DNA from 2 places in the Streptomyces tremellae genome. Region 2 is predicted to be linked to the other one. Evidence: predicted binding sites of a transcription regulator. Region 2 holds the regulator's gene; the other holds the start of a gene.

Region 1 (7,871 bases), on a different contig from region 2:
TCACCGAGCTGCTGCGGCACGCCACCGCGTTCGAGTCCAGCGAGGTCCTGCTCGAAGTACGGGTCGACAACACCAGGGCGCAGAGGCTGTACACGCGCTTCGGCTTCGAGCCGATCGGCTTCCGCAAGGGCTACTACCAGCCGGGGAACGTGGACGCGCTGGTGATGCGGCGCGACATGAAGGAGACCCCGGGCGAGACGCCGCCCGCGGCGGAACCCGGCGCGGCACCAGAGACAGGACCCGGCCGCGGCACGGGACCGGGCACGGGAGGAACGGACACTGATGGCTCCGCTGGCTGACGAACCACTCGTCCTCGGCATCGAGACGTCCTGCGACGAGACCGGCGTCGGCGTCGTGCGCGGCACGACCCTGCTGGCCGACGCCGTCGCGTCGAGCGTCGACGAGCACGCGCGCTTCGGCGGCGTCGTGCCCGAGGTCGCCTCGCGCGCCCATCTGGAGGCGATGGTCCCGACGATCGAGCGGGCCCTCGCCACCGCCGGGGTCTCGGCGCGCGACCTCGACGGCATCGCCGTCACGGCGGGCCCCGGCCTCGCGGGCGCGCTGCTCGTCGGGGTGTCGGCGGCGAAGGCGTACGCGTACGCGCTCGGCAAGCCGCTCTACGGCGTCAACCACCTCGCCTCGCACATCTGCGTCGACCAGCTCGAACACGGCCCGCTGCCGGAGCCGACGATGGCCCTGCTGGTCAGCGGCGGCCACTCGTCGCTGCTGCTCGCGCCGGACATCACCGCGGACGTACGGCCGCTCGGCGCGACCATCGACGACGCGGCGGGCGAGGCGTTCGACAAGATCGCGCGCGTGCTCCAGCTCGGCTTCCCCGGCGGCCCGGTCATCGACCGGCTCGCGCGCGAGGGGGACCCGGCGGCGATCGCGTTCCCGCGCGGGCTGACCGGCCCGCGCGACGCGGCGTACGACTTCTCGTTCTCGGGGCTCAAGACCTCCGTGGCCCGCTGGATCGAGGCGAGGCGCGCGGCGGGCGAGGAGGTGCCGGTGCGCGACGTCGCCGCGTCCTTCCAGGAGGCCGTGGTGGACGTGCTGACGCGCAAGGCCGTGCGCGCCTGCAAGGACGAGGGCGTGGACCATCTGATGATCGGCGGCGGCGTCGCGGCCAACTCCCGGCTGCGCGCCATGGCGGAGGAGCGGTGCGCGCGGGCCGGGATCACCCTGCGGGTGCCGAGGCCCGGCCTGTGCACGGACAACGGCGCGATGGTCGCGGCGCTCGGCGCCGAGATGGTCGCGCGCGGCCGCTCGGCGTCCGCCTTCGACCTGTCGGCCGACAGCTCCCTGCCGGTGACGGAGACGCACGTCCCCGCGGACGCTGCGCACGACGCCGTCCACGCCGCCGCGCACGCGCACGTACACGCACACACCGTGCGGGAGCGGAAGGGGAACTGATGACCGTCACGCTGATGTGGGAGGCGAAGGCCGTGGAGGGCCGTGGCGCGGAGCTGCTCGCCTGGGCCCGTGCCCAGCGCCCGGCCGAGGAGCCGCTGCGCCGTGAGACGTTCCGCGCCCCCGGCGGCCGGGTCCTGGTGCTGACCTGGTGGCCCGGCGCGTACGACACCCCCGTGCCCGAGCTCCCCGAGCCGCCGGACGCCCTCCTCGCCCGCCCGGTCCACCGCTGGCGCTTCGAACCGCTCGACGAAGCCGGGGCCTGACGCCGGACGCCCCCTCGTGCGGCCCCGGCCCCACCCCGTCCGTGCGGCCTTTCGGCTGTCCTCTCCGCGTGGCACCGTGGGAGGAGAGACGGAAGGAGCGTCCGCCCCGCCGCCGAAGGAGGGGGGCGCCGGGCGTCCTGAAGTGGGCACGGCCGTGCGCGGAAGGGCCCCGGGAGGGGCGCGCCGCAGGTCGCGTGCGGTGCGGCGGGCACAGCTGCCGCACGTGACGCGTGCGGCGCCTCCTGTTGAGGCCGTTCCTACCTCGTCCGTCCTATTCTGGAGTGGACACGCATGCGCCATTCGGGTGAAGGGGCGGCGGATGAACTGGTTTTGGTGGATATTCGTCTTCTTCATGGTCGGCGGGTTCAGCTGGATCGCGGACACCGGCAGGTCGGCGCTCAAAACCAGGCACGACCGCAGGATGGAGCGCCTGAAGCTCGCCGAGGACGGGCGCCTCGCGCTCGAGGAGGCCCACAAGCCGCCCGAGGCCGTCTGCGGCTGCACCCATCACCTGGCCAAGCACGACAAGGCCGGTAAGTGCCATGAGGACGTGCAGGTCCCGACCGAGTGGGACGAGAACAAGAAGCCCCTCCACTTCGAGCTGCGTCAGTGCAACTGCCAGCAGTACGTGGGCCCCCAGCCCCTCTCCCGGATCTACGCGGACGAGCTGACCGACCTCGACGACCCGCACTGACCCGGCCGGGACCCGAGCGGGGCCGGCCGGGCCGCCCCCGGCGGGCGCAGCCGGCGCTCCTGCTCGCCACTGGTCCCCGGCCTGCCGCCGGCGCGCCTGCCGCGACCGGGTCGGCGCCTGGCGGGCGCCGCGGGTCAGCGGGGGCGCGGCAGGGGGTGGGCGAGGAGCATGGCGGGGGCGCCGGCGGTGCGGGTGAGGATGACGGTGGCCTCGTTGCGGCCCTTGAGCTTGAGCTTCCTGCGCAGTTCCTCGGGCTCGACCGCGGAGCCGCGCTTCTTGACGGTCAGGACGCCCACCTCGCGCTCCCGCAGCAGCGCCTTGAGGCGCTTGAGGTGGAAGGGGAGGACGTCGGTGATCTCGTAGCCGGTCGCGAACGGCGTCTCGTGGCGGACGTCCGAGGTGACGTACGCGATCGTCTCGTCGAGCAGGCCCGCGTCCGGCAGGTCCGCGACGGCCTCCGCGACGAGGTGCGCGCGGATGACGGCGCCGTCCGGCTCGTAGAGGTAGCGGCCGGGGGCGCGGACCGGGGGGTCGGGCAGGCCGCGGTCGGCGACCGCCGCGCCCGCGGGCAGGAGCGTGGCGCGCCGGGGCGGCCCCGGGGCGCCGGGGGTGTGCCAGAGGACCGCCTCCTTCACGTCGCCCTCGTACGAGACCCACTCGGCCGTGAAGTCGTCGGGCACCAGCGCGTGCGGGATGCCGGGGGCGATCTTGATCGCGCCGAGGCCTGTACGGCGTACCGCGTCGAGCGCCCAGGACAGCGGCGGCGCGTACGCCTCGGGGTCGAAGACCCGGCCCGCGCCGCGGCGCCGCGCCGGGTCGACGAACAGCGCCTCGGCGCCGGTCGTGTCGTACGCGGTGACATCGGCGCGCACGAAGGCGGCCCGCGGCCCGTCCGGCGCCAGGGCACGCACGTTCGCTTCGGCGATCTCGCAGGTCAGCGGGTCCAGATCGACGCCGGTGACGGCGATGCCCGCCCGCGCGAGCTCCACCGCGTCACCGCCGATCCCGCAGCACAGGTCGGTCACCCGCGCGACGCCGAGCGCGCGGAAGCGCGCCGCGCGGTGGGCGGCCACGGCGGTGCGGGTGGCCTGCTCGACGCCGTTCGGCGTGAAGTACATCCGGTGCGCGTCCCGCGCGCCGAACTTCGCCACCGCCCGCTGCCGCAGCCGCGCCTGCCCGAGCGCCGCGGAGACCAGGGCGGCGTCGTGGTCGCGGCGCAGCCGGGTGGCGAGCGCGAGTTCCCGCGCCGGGTCGTGGTCGCGGACCTCCGCGAGCAGGGCCTGGCCCTCCGGGGTGAGCAGGGGTGCGAGGCGGGGCGGTTCTTCGGTCACCGGCCCATTGTCGGGCAGCGGGCGGCACTGTCGGCCAGGCGGGGGAGTGCGGGTGCCGGGCGGCGGCGCCTGCGCGGAGCGGGCGTCCACCGCTGACAGGATGCGGCGCCATGCGACTAGTACGACAAACCGAAGAAATGATGAAAGAGCGGGCGTCCGGATCGAGCGGAGGCGCGCGTACCGGGCGCCGCAGACGCAGACCCGGGCGGGACGGCCGGGCGCAGCGGCGGCCCGCCCGCGCCGTCGCCTCCGCGCTGCTCGCCGCCTCGGTCGCCTCCGTCGCCGCGCTCGGCTCGGGCTGCTCGGCCGGGGGTGCCGACCTCGCGGGCGACGCGGGGAAGGCGGGCGCGGCCCGGCTCGCGGGCGCCGCGGGCGTCGCCGCCCCGCCGGGCGGGGACGCCGCGACCCCCGGGTCCGTACCGGCGGGCGGTAGCCCCTCGGCGGGCGCGTCCCCGGCCACCGGATCCGCCACGCCGTCCGGCACTTCCTCGGCGGCGGCCTCCGCGCCGGCGTCGGTACCGGCCTCCGCGGCGGCCTCCGCCACCGCGTCCGCGCCGCCCGCCGCCCCGGGCGACCCGTCCGCCTCCGGCGCGTCCTCCGCGCCAGGCCCCCACCGGCCCGGCGCGTCCACCGCGGGCGCGTCCCCGCCCTCCCGCACCCCCGAACTCCGCCCGGCAGCCAAGCCGTCCGTAAGGCCGGTGCCCGGCGCGCCCGCCGCCGGGGCGCGGCCCGCCGACGCGGCCGGTGCGCTCGCCTCGTACGCGGCGCGCGTGAAGGCGACCGCGGCGGCCCGGCTCGCCGCGGCGAAGAAGTGGGGCCTTCCCACCCCGCCGCTGCTCGCGCCCCCGCCGCCCGCGGTGAAGCCGGTGGTCCCCACCCGCAAGGGGTTCGAGGCCGAGGGCGGCGAGCAGGGGCTGCCGCCCGTCTTCACCCGCGTCCCCACCAAGGACAAGGTCGTCTTCCTCACCATCGACGACGGCTCGGAGAAGGAGCCCGACTTCCTCTCGATGATGTCCGAGCTGCACGTCCCCTACAGCGCCTTCCTCAGCGACTACCTGATCAAGGACGACTACGGCTACTTCGCCAAGGCGCAGGCGTCGGGCGTCACCCTCAGCAACCACACCCTCACCCACCCCTACCTCCCCGGCCTCACCCACGCGCAGCAGGAACACGAGATCTGCGGCCAGCAGGACAAGCTCGCCAAGGAGTACGGCAAGCGGCCGACGCTGTTCAGGCCGCCGTACGGCAACTACAACGGCGACACGCTGCGGATCGCCAAGTCCTGCGGGATCAAGGCCTTCCCGCTGTGGGAGACCGAGGCGTTCCCCACGCACATGGACTGGCGCGACGAGGCCCAGCACTTCGAGCCCGGCGACATCATCCTCACCCACTTCCAGGGGCCCTCCGAGTGGAAGGCCACGATGGTGGAGAACGTCCGCAACCTCCTGAAGCGCATCACGGACCAGGGCTACGCCGTGGCCCGCCTGGAGGACTACGTCTGACCCCGGCCGCGATCAGACGCACGCGGCACCGCGCGACCCGCGCCCACGCGGCCCCGGACGGACGTCCGGGGCCGCCGCCACGCCCGGGGTGCGGCGCCGGCCGTCCGGCGGCATACCGTGGCCAGGGGCCGCCCGCACCGCCCTCGGCGCACCCCCGGCAGCGCGGCGCGTGCCACGTCGACTGGCACTCCGCTTGACCGAGTGCTAACCGCGGTCATAGTCTCAGCTTTGGCACTCCCCGAGTGAGAGTGCCAGAACGCGCGACGGGCAGGTCCGGCACCCGCGACGACGGATCCACCTGGTCGCCACCCTCAGACAGTCAACCCCGTGAGATCTCCGAAGGGGGAGGTCGGATCGTGACGACCGCCAGCACCAAGGTTGCCATCAAGCCGCTTGAGGACCGCATCGTGGTCCAGCCGCTCGACGCCGAACAGACCACGGCCTCTGGCCTGGTCATTCCGGACACTGCCAAGGAGAAGCCCCAGGAGGGCGTCGTCCTGGCCGTGGGCCCGGGCCGCTTCGAGAACGGCGAGCGCCTGCCGCTCGACGTCTCGGTCGGCGATGTCGTTCTGTACAGCAAGTACGGCGGCACCGAGGTGAAGTACAGCGGCGAGGAGTACCTCGTCCTCTCGGCTCGCGACGTGCTCGCGATCATCGAGAAGTAACTCCACCCCGTATTGCTTTTCTGATCTGCGCCCCTGGCCCCCCTGCGAACGCCGGGCGGACGGGGGCGCAGGTCGTTCGAGAGGACAGAAGCTCCCATGGCGAAGATCCTGAAGTTCGACGAGGACGCCCGTCGCGCCCTCGAGCGCGGCGTCAACAAGCTGGCCGACACGGTCAAGGTGACGATCGGCCCCAAGGGCCGCAACGTCGTCATCGACAAGAAGTTCGGTGCGCCCACCATCACCAACGACGGCGTCACCATCGCCCGCGAGGTGGAGGTCGAGGACCCGTACGAGAACCTCGGCGCGCAGCTCGTGAAGGAGGTGGCGACCAAGACCAACGACATCGCGGGTGACGGCACCACCACCGCCACGGTGCTCGCCCAGGCGCTGGTCCGCGAGGGCCTGCGCAACGTCGCGGCCGGCGCCTCCCCCGCCGCCCTCAAGCGCGGCATCGACGCCGCCGTCGCCGCGGTCTCCCAGGACCTCCTGGCCACCGCGCGCCCCATCGACGACAAGTCCGACATCGCCGCCGTGGCCGCGCTCTCCGCGCAGGACCAGCAGGTCGGCGAGCTCATCGCCGAGGCGATGGACAAGGTCGGCAAGGACGGTGTCATCACCGTCGAGGAGTCCAACACCTTCGGTCTCGAACTGGACTTCACCGAGGGCATGGCCTTCGACAAGGGCTACCTCTCCCCGTACATGGTCACGGACCAGGAGCGGATGGAGGCCGTCCTAGAGGACCCGTACATCCTGATCAACCAGGGCAAGATCTCCTCCATCCAGGACCTCCTGCCGCTGCTTGAGAAGGTCATCCAGGCGGGTGGCTCGAAGCCGCTGCTGATCATCGCCGAGGACGTCGAGGGCGAGGCCCTTTCGACCCTGGTCGTCAACAAGATCCGCGGCACGTTCAACGCGGTGGCCGTCAAGGCCCCCGGCTTCGGCGACCGCCGCAAGGCCATGCTCGGCGACATCGCCACCCTCACGGGCGCGACCGTCATCGCCGAGGAGGTCGGCCTCAAGCTCGACCAGGCCGGTCTCGACGTGCTGGGCACCGCCCGCCGCGTCACGGTCACCAAGGACGACACGACCATCGTCGACGGCGGCGGCAACAGCGCCGACGTGACGGGCCGCGTCAACCAGATCAAGGCCGAGATCGAGACCACCGACTCCGACTGGGACCGCGAGAAGCTCCAGGAGCGCCTCGCGAAGCTGGCCGGCGGCGTCTGCGTGATCCGCGTCGGCGCGGCCACCGAGGTGGAGCTCAAGGAGAAGAAGCACCGCCTTGAGGACGCGATCTCCGCGACCCGCGCCGCGGTCGAGGAGGGCATCGTCTCCGGCGGTGGCTCCGCGCTCGTCCACGCGGGCAAGGTCCTCGAAGACAGCCTCGGCAAGGAGGGCGACGAGGCCACGGGCGTCGCCGTCGTCCGCCGCGCCGTCGTCGAGCCGCTGCGCTGGATCGCCGAGAACGCCGGCCTGGAGGGCTACGTCATCACCTCCAAGGTGGCCGAGCTCGACAAGGGCAACGGCTTCAACGCCGCCACCGGCGAGTACGTCGACCTGGTCAAGGCCGGCGTCATCGACCCGGTCAAGGTGACGCGCTCCGCCCTGGAGAACGCCGCCTCCATCGCCTCGCTGCTCCTCACGACCGAGACGCTGGTCGTCGAGAAGCTGGCCGAGGAGGAGGAGCCGGCGGCCGCGGGCCACGGACACGCGCACTGACACCGCGCACGGCGCACCGCGCCGTGGCACGCGCCGGGCGGGGCCCGGCACCCTCCGCACTGCGGACGGTGCCGGGCCCCGCCCGTTTCCCGTGGTGCGGGAGGTGCGCGCCGCCCGTGCGGGCTCACCCCCTACGCGGACCGGTCGAGCGCGGCGGGGAGCACGGGCCCGGCGAAGGGCTCGCCCTTCACGAAGCGCTCCACCTCGTCGAGCGCGTGCTCGGCCATGCGGTGGGTCTCGTTGCCGAGCGAGCCCGCGACATGCGGGGTGAGCAGGACGTTCGG
Region 2 (7,871 bases):
GCCGGGTCCGCGACCTCGGGGAAGCGCAGGCGGCGCGACTGCTTGCCGGCCTCGCGGGCCGTGGCCCGCCACTTGGCGAGGGACTTGGCGCCGCGCTCGCCCTTCCACTGGGTGACGCAGCGCGCGGCCTGCCAGGGCACGACCGCGTCCACGCCGGTCTCGGTCATGGTCTCGACGGCGAGTTCGCCCCGGTCGCCCTTGGGCAGCGCCTGCACGACGGTGATCCGGGGCGCGGGAGCGTCCTCGGTGCGTACGGACACGATGTCGACGGTGAGCCGGTCCTTGCCCTCGGCCGCGGCGACGGTGCCGTACGCGCCGGTGCCCGCACCGTCGGTCAGGACGACCTGTTCGCCGGCGCGCAGCCGCCGTACGGAGACGGCGTGGCGCCCCTCGGGCCCGGCGAGCACGACCGTGCCGGGGCGCAGCGGTGTGCCGTCGTCCACGACGAAGACCGGTGCGGTCACCGGGTGCCTCCCAGGGTCATCGCGGCGCGTGCCGCCTCGGTCTCGGCGGCGAGCACCTCGACGAGCCGCGCGGCGGGCATGGGCCGTGCCATGCGGTGGCCCTGGCCCGCCCAGAGCGCCATGGCCTGGGGGTCGCCCGCCTTGGCGGCGGCCCTGCGCAGGGGCGAGGTGACGTGGTGGACCTCGGGGTAGGCCTGGGGGGCGTAGGGGCCGTGCTCGCGCATGAAGCGGTTGACCAGGCCGCGCGCGGGGCGTCCCGAGAAGGCGCGGGTGAGTTCCGTGCGGGCGAACAGCGGGTTGGTCATGGCCTGCTTGTGCAGGTCGGGGGAGCCGGACTCGTCGGTGACGAGGAACGCGGTGCCGAGTTGCGCTGCTTGGGCGCCGAGGGCGAGCACGGCGGCGATCTGGGTGCCGCGCATGATGCCGCCCGCCGCGAGGACGGGGAGTTCCACGGCGTCCTTGACCTGGAGCACGAGGGAGAGCAGCCCGATGCCCGCGCCGTCGGTGGCCGGGTCGTCGTGGTGGGTGCCCTGGTGTCCGCCCGCCTCGATGCCCTGGGCGCAGACCGCGTCGGCACCCGACCACTGGGCGGCGCGCGCCTCCTCGGGGGTGGTGACGGTGACGACGGTGTAGGTGCCGGCGCGGCGGAAGCGGTCGAGCACGCGGCGCGGCGGGCAGCCGAAGGTGAAGGAGACGACGGGCACGGGCTCGTCGAGCAGGACCGCGAGCTTGGCCTCGTAGTTGTCGTCCCAGCCGGCCTCGGGGTCGCCGAGCGGGGTGTCGTACCAGTCGGCCTCCCCGGCCAGCTGGCTGCGGTAGAGGTCGACGGCTGCGCGGTCGGCGTGCCGGGTCTGCGGGAGGAAGACGTTCACCCCGAACGGCGCCGCCGTGAGTCCCCGCAGGCGCTTGATCTCGTCGTACATGCCGTCGGCCGTCTTGTAGCCGGCGGCGAGGAAGCCGAGCCCGCCCGCGTCGCAGACCGCGGCGGCCAGCTGGGGGCAGGACGCTCCGCCTGCCATGGGGGCCTGCACGATCGGATACCGACAGAGATCGGTCAGCGTGGAGGACATGCACGCATGGTGCCATGCCGGTACCAGAGCGCAGAATCGCCCTCGCACCCGGCATATGCCAAGGGAAGAACCAACGGTCATGGCGGTGCGGAGGCGCTGTTTGCCCCGGTTCGTCCGGCGGCCGACTGGAGAGACCAACCGGTATGGAGTGCCCGGCGGTGGGGGCGAGTTCAAGCCCCGCGCGCCGAGACCCGGCGCCGGCCGCCGACCCCGCCCGAGCAAGGACCCGGTCGCGGAACGCCGTCGGCGCGCGCACCGTGAACGGTGCGCGCGCCGACGGGCAGCGGCGGGCCGGGCCTAACGGCCGTTGAACGCGTCCTTCAGCCGGGAGAACAGCCCCTGCTGGCCGGGCTGGAACTGCCCCGTCGGGCGCTCCTCCCCGCGCAGCTTGGCCAGTTCGCGCAGCAGCCGCTCCTGCTCGGCGTCGAGCTTCGTCGGGGTGGTGACCTCGACATGGACGATCAGATCGCCGCGGCCGCCGCCGCGCAGGTGGGTCACGCCGCGACCGTGCAGCGGGACCGACTGGCCGGACTGCGTGCCGGGCCTGACGTCGACCTCCTCCACACCGTCGAGCGTCTCCAGCGGGCACTTGGTGCCGAGCGCGGCGGCCGTCATCGGGATCGTCACCGTGCAGTGCAGGTCGTCGCCGCGGCGCTGGAAGACGGAGTGCGGCAGCTCGCGGATCTCCACGAACAGGTCGCCCGCGGGGCCACCGCCCGGCCCGACCTCGCCCTCGCCCGCGAGCTGAATCTTGGTGCCGTCGTCGACGCCCGCGGGGATCTTGACCGTGAGCGTGCGGCGGGAGCGCACGCGGCCGTCGCCCGCGCACTCCGGGCACGGCGTCGGCACCACCGTGCCGAAGCCCTGGCACTGGGGGCACGGGCGGGAGGTCATGACCTGGCCGAGGAACGACCGCGTCACCTGCGAGACCTCGCCCCGGCCGCGGCACATGTCGCAGGTCTGGGCGGAGGTGCCGGGCGCGGCGCCCTCTCCGTTGCAGGTGGAGCAGACGACGGCCGTGTCGACCTGGATGTCCTTGGTGGTGCCGAAGGCCGCCTCGCTGAGCTCGACCTCCAGGCGGATCATGGCGTCCTGGCCGCGGCGGGTGCGCGAGCGGGGGCCGCGCTGGGACGCCGTACCGAAGAACGCGTCCATGATGTCGGAGAAGTTGCCGAAGCCGCCGGCCCCGAAGCCGCCGGCCCCCCCGCCGCCGTTGCTGGACAGCGGATCTCCGCCGAGGTCGTAGACCTGCTTCTTCTGCGGGTCGGAGAGCACCTCGTACGCGGCGTTGATCTCCTTGAAGCGCTCCTGCGTCTTCGGGTCCGGGTTGACGTCCGGGTGCAGCTCGCGGGCGAGCCTCCTGAACGCCTTCTTGATCTCGTCCTGGGACGCGTCGCGGCGCACGCCGAGAACGGCGTAGTAGTCCGTGGCCACTTACGACTCCGCCAGGATCTGTCCGACGTAACGTGCCACTGCGCGTACCGCTCCCATCGTTCCGGGGTAGTCCATGCGGGTCGGTCCGACCACGCCGAGTTTGGCGACTGCCTCGTCGCCCGAACCGTAGCCGACGGCTACGACAGATGTGGAAGTGAGGCCCTCGTGGGCGTTCTCGTGCCCGATGCGGACCGTCATTCCCGGCTGGCCCGCCTCGCCGAGGAGCTTGAGGAGCACCACGTGCTCCTCAAGCGCCTCAAGCACGGGCCTGATCATCATCGGGAAGTCGTGCCCGAAGCGGGTGAGGTTGGCGGTGCCGCCGATGAGCAGCCGCTCCTCGGTCTCCTCCACCAGGTTCTCCAGCAGGGTCGCGAGGACGGTGGAGACCGTGGGTCTGTCCTCCGCCTCGAACGACTCGGGCAGGTCCTGCACCAGGCGCGGCACGTCGGCGAAGCGGCGGCCCACCACCCGGCTGTTGAGCCGGGCCCGCAGGTCGGCGAGGGCGACCTCGCCGAACGGGGCGGGGCAGTCGATCATCCGCTGCTCGACCCGTCCGGTGTCGGTGATCAGCACGAGCATCAGCCGGGCCGGCGCCAGCGAGAGCAGTTCGACGTGGCGCACCGTGGACCGCGTCAGCGACGGGTACTGCACGACGGCGACCTGCCGGGTCAGCTGGGCGAGCAGCCGGACCGTGCGGCCGACGACGTCGTCGAGGTCGACGGCGCCCTCAAGGAAGTTCTGGATGGCCCGGCGCTCGGGCGAGGAGAGCGGTTTGACGCCCGCCAGCTTGTCCACGAACAGCCGGTACCCCTTGTCGGTGGGGATGCGGCCCGCGCTCGTGTGCGGCTGGGCGATGTAGCCCTCCTCTTCGAGTACGGCCATGTCGTTGCGGATCGTCGCGGGCGACACGCCGAGCCGGTGGCGCTCCGTGAGCGCCTTGGAGCCGACGGGCTCCTCCGTGCCGACGTAGTCCTGGACGATGGCGCGCAGCACTTCGAGTCTGCGTTCGCTGAGCACGGCGCACACCTCCAGCGGTCGTCGTTCGTCGTCCCTCGTCGCGCTCTGCGACCCCGTTTGGCACTCGCTCCACCCGAGTGCCAGCTCCTTCCGAGCCAGTGTACGGCCGGTGGGGGCGCGCGTAGCAAGGCAGTGTTCCACGTGATCGCGCCGCCGCGCGTGAGAGGTTGCGGGTACGGGCCGCGACCGCGCGCGGGTACCCGGGCGAAGACGGGGAAACGGGACAGGCGGCGGAGAAGATCCGCACGAGCCGCATGAACCGTAAGAACCGCAAGAACCATAAGAAGCGCAAGAGGCGGAGGCGTCGGATGGACGGGGAGCCGGGGGCGCCTGGCCCGGACGGCTGGCAGCGGCTCGCGCCCGGTGTGCACCGGTGCAGGCTGCCCGGCTGGGACTGCACGGTGGGGCTGGTGACGGGCGACGCCGGGGCGCTGCTCGTCGACGCGGGCGGCACGCCGCGGCAGGGGGCGGCGGTGCGGGACGCGGCGCTGCGGCTCGCCGACGGCGCGCCCGTGCGGCATCTCGCCCTGACCCACCCGCACTTCGACCATGTACTGGGCGCGGGCGCGTTCCCCGGCGCCGAGGTGGCGGGGGCCGCCGGCCTGGCGGAGGCGCTGGGCGGCGCGGCGGGCCGGGCCGCGCTGTACGCGGACGCCGTGCGCCACGGCGTGCCCGCGGCCGCCGCGCGGGCCGCGGTGGACGGCCTCGGGCCCGGCGCGCCGCGGGTGCGCGAGGTCGGGGAGGAGCCGTACGGACTCGACCTCGGCGGCGGCACGCGGGTCCTGCTCGTCGACGCGGGCCCCGGCCACACCGCCTGCGACCTGGCCGTGCTGGTACACCCCGCGGCCGGCCCCGCGGTGCTGTTCTGCGGCGACCTGGTGGAGGAGTCAGGGCCGCCGCAGGCGGGGCCCGACGCGGTGCCGGACCGCTGGCCGGCCGCGCTCGACGTCCTGCTCCGCCTGGGCGGCGAGGACGCGCTGTACGTGCCGGGGCACGGCGCGGTGGTGGACGCGGCGTTCGTACGGGCCCAGCGTGACGCGCCGGCGCGGGGCGGTGTGTGAACTCCCCAGGGGCGGACGGCAGCGCGCGGCGCAGGCGCAGGACCGGCGTCCGCGTGCCGGGGCCGGGCGCGGGTGGGGACGCGCACGGGCGGGTGGCAGCGCGCTGCTGCGGGACCGGGACATCGGGCGGTGATCGGCATAGGGTCGGGCCGTGCGGAGTTACAGCCCTGATCTGACGCCCCCGTGGAAGCGCTCCACGCCCGTGCCCGAGGTTCCAGCGGAGCCCGACCTCGTCGTGGAGGAGGTGTCGACCGGGTTCTGCGGCGCGGTGATCCGCTGCGAGAAGACCGCGCAGGGCCCCACGGTCACCCTGGAGGACCGCTTCGGCAAGCACCGGGTCTTCCCCATGGAGCCCGCGGCCTTCCTGCTGGAGGGCAAGCCGGTGACGCTGGTGCGCCCGGCGGCGGGCGCGGGCCGTAGGGCGCCCGCCACTACGGCCTCCGGCTCGGTCGCGGTGCCCGGCGCGCGGGCCCGGGTGGCGCGCGCGGGCCGCATCTATGTCGAGGGCCGGCACGACGCCGAGCTGGTCGAGAAGGTGTGGGGCGACGACCTGCGGGTGGAGGGCGTCGTCGTGGAGTACCTCGGCGGCGTGGACGACCTGCCCGCGATCGTCGCGGACTTCGCTCCGGGGCCCGAAGCGCGCCTCGGCGTGCTCGTCGACCACCTGGTGCCCGGCAGCAAGGAGTCCCGCATCGCCGCGGAGGCGTCGGGCGACGGCGTGCTCGTGGTGGGCCACCCGTACATCGACGTGTGGGAGGCGGTGAAGCCGTCCTCCGTGGGCATCGGGGCCTGGCCCCGGGTGCCGCGCGGCGAGGACTGGAAGACGGGCGTGTGCCGTGCGCTCGGCTGGCCGGAGAACACCGGGGCCGCCTGGCAGCGCATCCTCGCCTCGGTCCGCTCGTACCGCGACCTGGAGCCCGAACTCCTGGGCCGGGTCGAGGAGTTGATCGACTTCGTGACGATCGGCGGGCCCGCGGGGCCCTGAGCCGGCGCCGACGCGGTCAGTCCACCAGGTCCCTGACGACCGCGTCGGCGAGCAGGCGCCCGCGCAGGGTCAGGACCGCGCGGCCCGCCGCGTAGGGACCGGCCGCGAGCAGCCCCTCCCGCACGTGCCGCTCGGCCGCGCGCCGCCCCTCGGCGCGCAGCAGGGTGAGCGGTGCGCCCTCGCGCAGCCGCAGCTCCAGCATGATCCGCTCGACCCTGCGGTCCTCCGCGCCCAGCAGCTCGCGGCCCGCGCCGGGGGAACGCCCCTGCGCGAGCGCCGCCGCGTACGCGCCGGGGTGCTTCACGTTCCACCAGCGCACTCCCCCGACGTGGCTGTGCGCGCCGGGGCCCGCGCCCCACCAGTCGGCGCCGCGCCAGTACAGCTCGTTGTGCAGGCAGCGCGCGGCCTGTGAGGTGGCCCAGTTGGAGACCTCGTACCAGCCGAAGCCCGCGGCGGACAGCGCCTCGTCCGCGATCAGGTAGCGGTCGGCGTGCTCGTCGTCGTCGGTCATCGGGACCTCGCCGCGGCGGATGCGCGCGGCGAGCCTGGTGCCCTCCTCCACGATCAGCGCGTACGCGGAGACATGGTCGGGTCCCGCGCCGATCGCCGCGTCGAGCGAGGCGCGCCAGTCGTCGTCGCTCTCCCCCGGCGTGCCGTAGATCAGGTCGAGGTTGACGTGCTCGAACCCGGCGGCACGCGCCTCGGCGACGCACGCCTCGGGGCGTCCCGGCGTGTGGGTCCGGTCGAGGACGCGCAGCACGTCCTGGCGCGCGCTCTGCATGCCGAACGAGACGCGGTTGAAGCCGCCCTCGCGCAGCGCCGCCAGAAAGGCCGGGTCCACGGACTCCGGGTTGGCCTCCGTGGTGACCTCCGCGTCGTCGGCGAGCCCGAACTCGTCACGGACGGCGTCGAGCATCCGCACCAGGTCGGCGGGGTCGAGCAGGGTCGGCGTGCCACCGCCGACGAACACCGTGCGCACCTCGCGCGGGTCGTCGCCCAGCACCTTGCGGGCCAGGCGGACCTCGTCGGCCAGGGTGCCCGCGTAGTTGTCCCGGGAGGCGAGCACTCCGCCGGAGCCGCGCAGCTCGGTCGCCGTGTACGTGTTGAAGTCGCAGTAGCCGCAGCGCGTGGCGCAGTACGGAACGTGCAGGTAGAACCCGAGCGGCCGGTCGCCCGCGCCGTCGAGCGCGGACGCGGGCAGCTCACCGGTCTCGGGCACGGGGTCGCCGTCTGGCAGTGCGGAGGGCATGCGCCCATTGTCCCGCACCCCGGCGGACTCCCCCGCCACCGTGCGCCGGGGCGCCCGGCCTCACTCGGCCTGGAAGGCCAGGAGCGCCAGGTCGTCGTCGGGGGGCGCGGCGTCGAAGCCGTGGACCAGGCGGCGGATGTGCTCGGCGACGCCCTCCGCCGGGAGCCCCGCGCAGGCCGCGAGCGCGTGGGCGAGCCCGTCGGAGTCGTCGAGCATCCGGCCGCCGGAGCGGCGCTCGGTCACCCCGTCCGTCACACACAGCAGGGTGTCGCCCGGCGCCAGGTCGAAGGTCTGGCTCTCGTACGGGGTGTTCTCCGCGATCCCCAGCAGCAGCTGCGGCTCGGCGGCCGGCCGCACCGTCCCGTCGGGCCGCAGCAGCAGCGGCAGCGGGTGGCCCGCGCTCGCCACCGTGCAGCGGGCGCCGCCCGCGGGCAGTGGCACGAACTCCCCGTACAGCAGGGAGAGAAAGCGCGGGTGGTAGCCCTCGGCGGCGGGCAGTTCGCGCGGAGCCCCGGCCGGCGGGAGGCCCGCGGCGACCGCCTCGCCCGCCGCCATGGTCTCCGCGGCGCTCGCCACCGCCATCGCGGACGC

What was found. Region 2 encodes HrcA, which represses chaperone genes, less so after heat shock. Its sites were predicted from a motif close to TTNGCACTCNGNNNNNCNGAGTGCNAA; they were not measured.
Region 1: groES (co-chaperone GroES) is a predicted target of HrcA. The motif match lies at 5,385-5,411, and genes of this name have one in related genera.

The regions. Positions count from the first base shown of each region.
Region 1 covers NZ_BAABEP010000023.1:20,148-28,018, reverse strand. The annotation lists gene rimI (ribosomal protein S18-alanine N-acetyltransferase) at 1-299, shown strand, start outside; gene tsaD (tRNA (adenosine(37)-N6)-threonylcarbamoyltransferase complex transferase subunit TsaD) at 283-1,413, shown strand; gene ABEA77_RS17385 (hypothetical protein) at 1,413-1,676, shown strand; gene ABEA77_RS17380 (hypothetical protein) at 1,996-2,370, shown strand; gene ABEA77_RS17375 (THUMP-like domain-containing protein) at 2,505-3,701, opposite strand; partial or broken gene ABEA77_RS17370 (polysaccharide deacetylase family protein) at 4,379-5,203, shown strand; gene groES (co-chaperone GroES) at 5,560-5,868, shown strand; gene groL (chaperonin GroEL) at 5,965-7,587, shown strand; gene ABEA77_RS17355 (hydroxyacid dehydrogenase) at 7,719-7,871, opposite strand, start outside.
Region 2 covers NZ_BAABEP010000022.1:13,225-21,095, reverse strand. The annotation lists gene ABEA77_RS16940 (16S rRNA (uracil(1498)-N(3))-methyltransferase) at 1-464, opposite strand, end outside; gene ABEA77_RS16935 (nitronate monooxygenase) at 461-1,534, opposite strand; gene dnaJ (molecular chaperone DnaJ) at 1,832-2,968, opposite strand; gene hrcA (heat-inducible transcriptional repressor HrcA) at 2,969-3,985, opposite strand; gene ABEA77_RS16920 (MBL fold metallo-hydrolase) at 4,294-5,046, shown strand; gene ABEA77_RS16915 (DUF3097 domain-containing protein) at 5,198-6,031, shown strand; gene hemW (radical SAM family heme chaperone HemW) at 6,048-7,280, opposite strand; gene ABEA77_RS16905 (SpoIIE family protein phosphatase) at 7,341-7,871, opposite strand, start outside.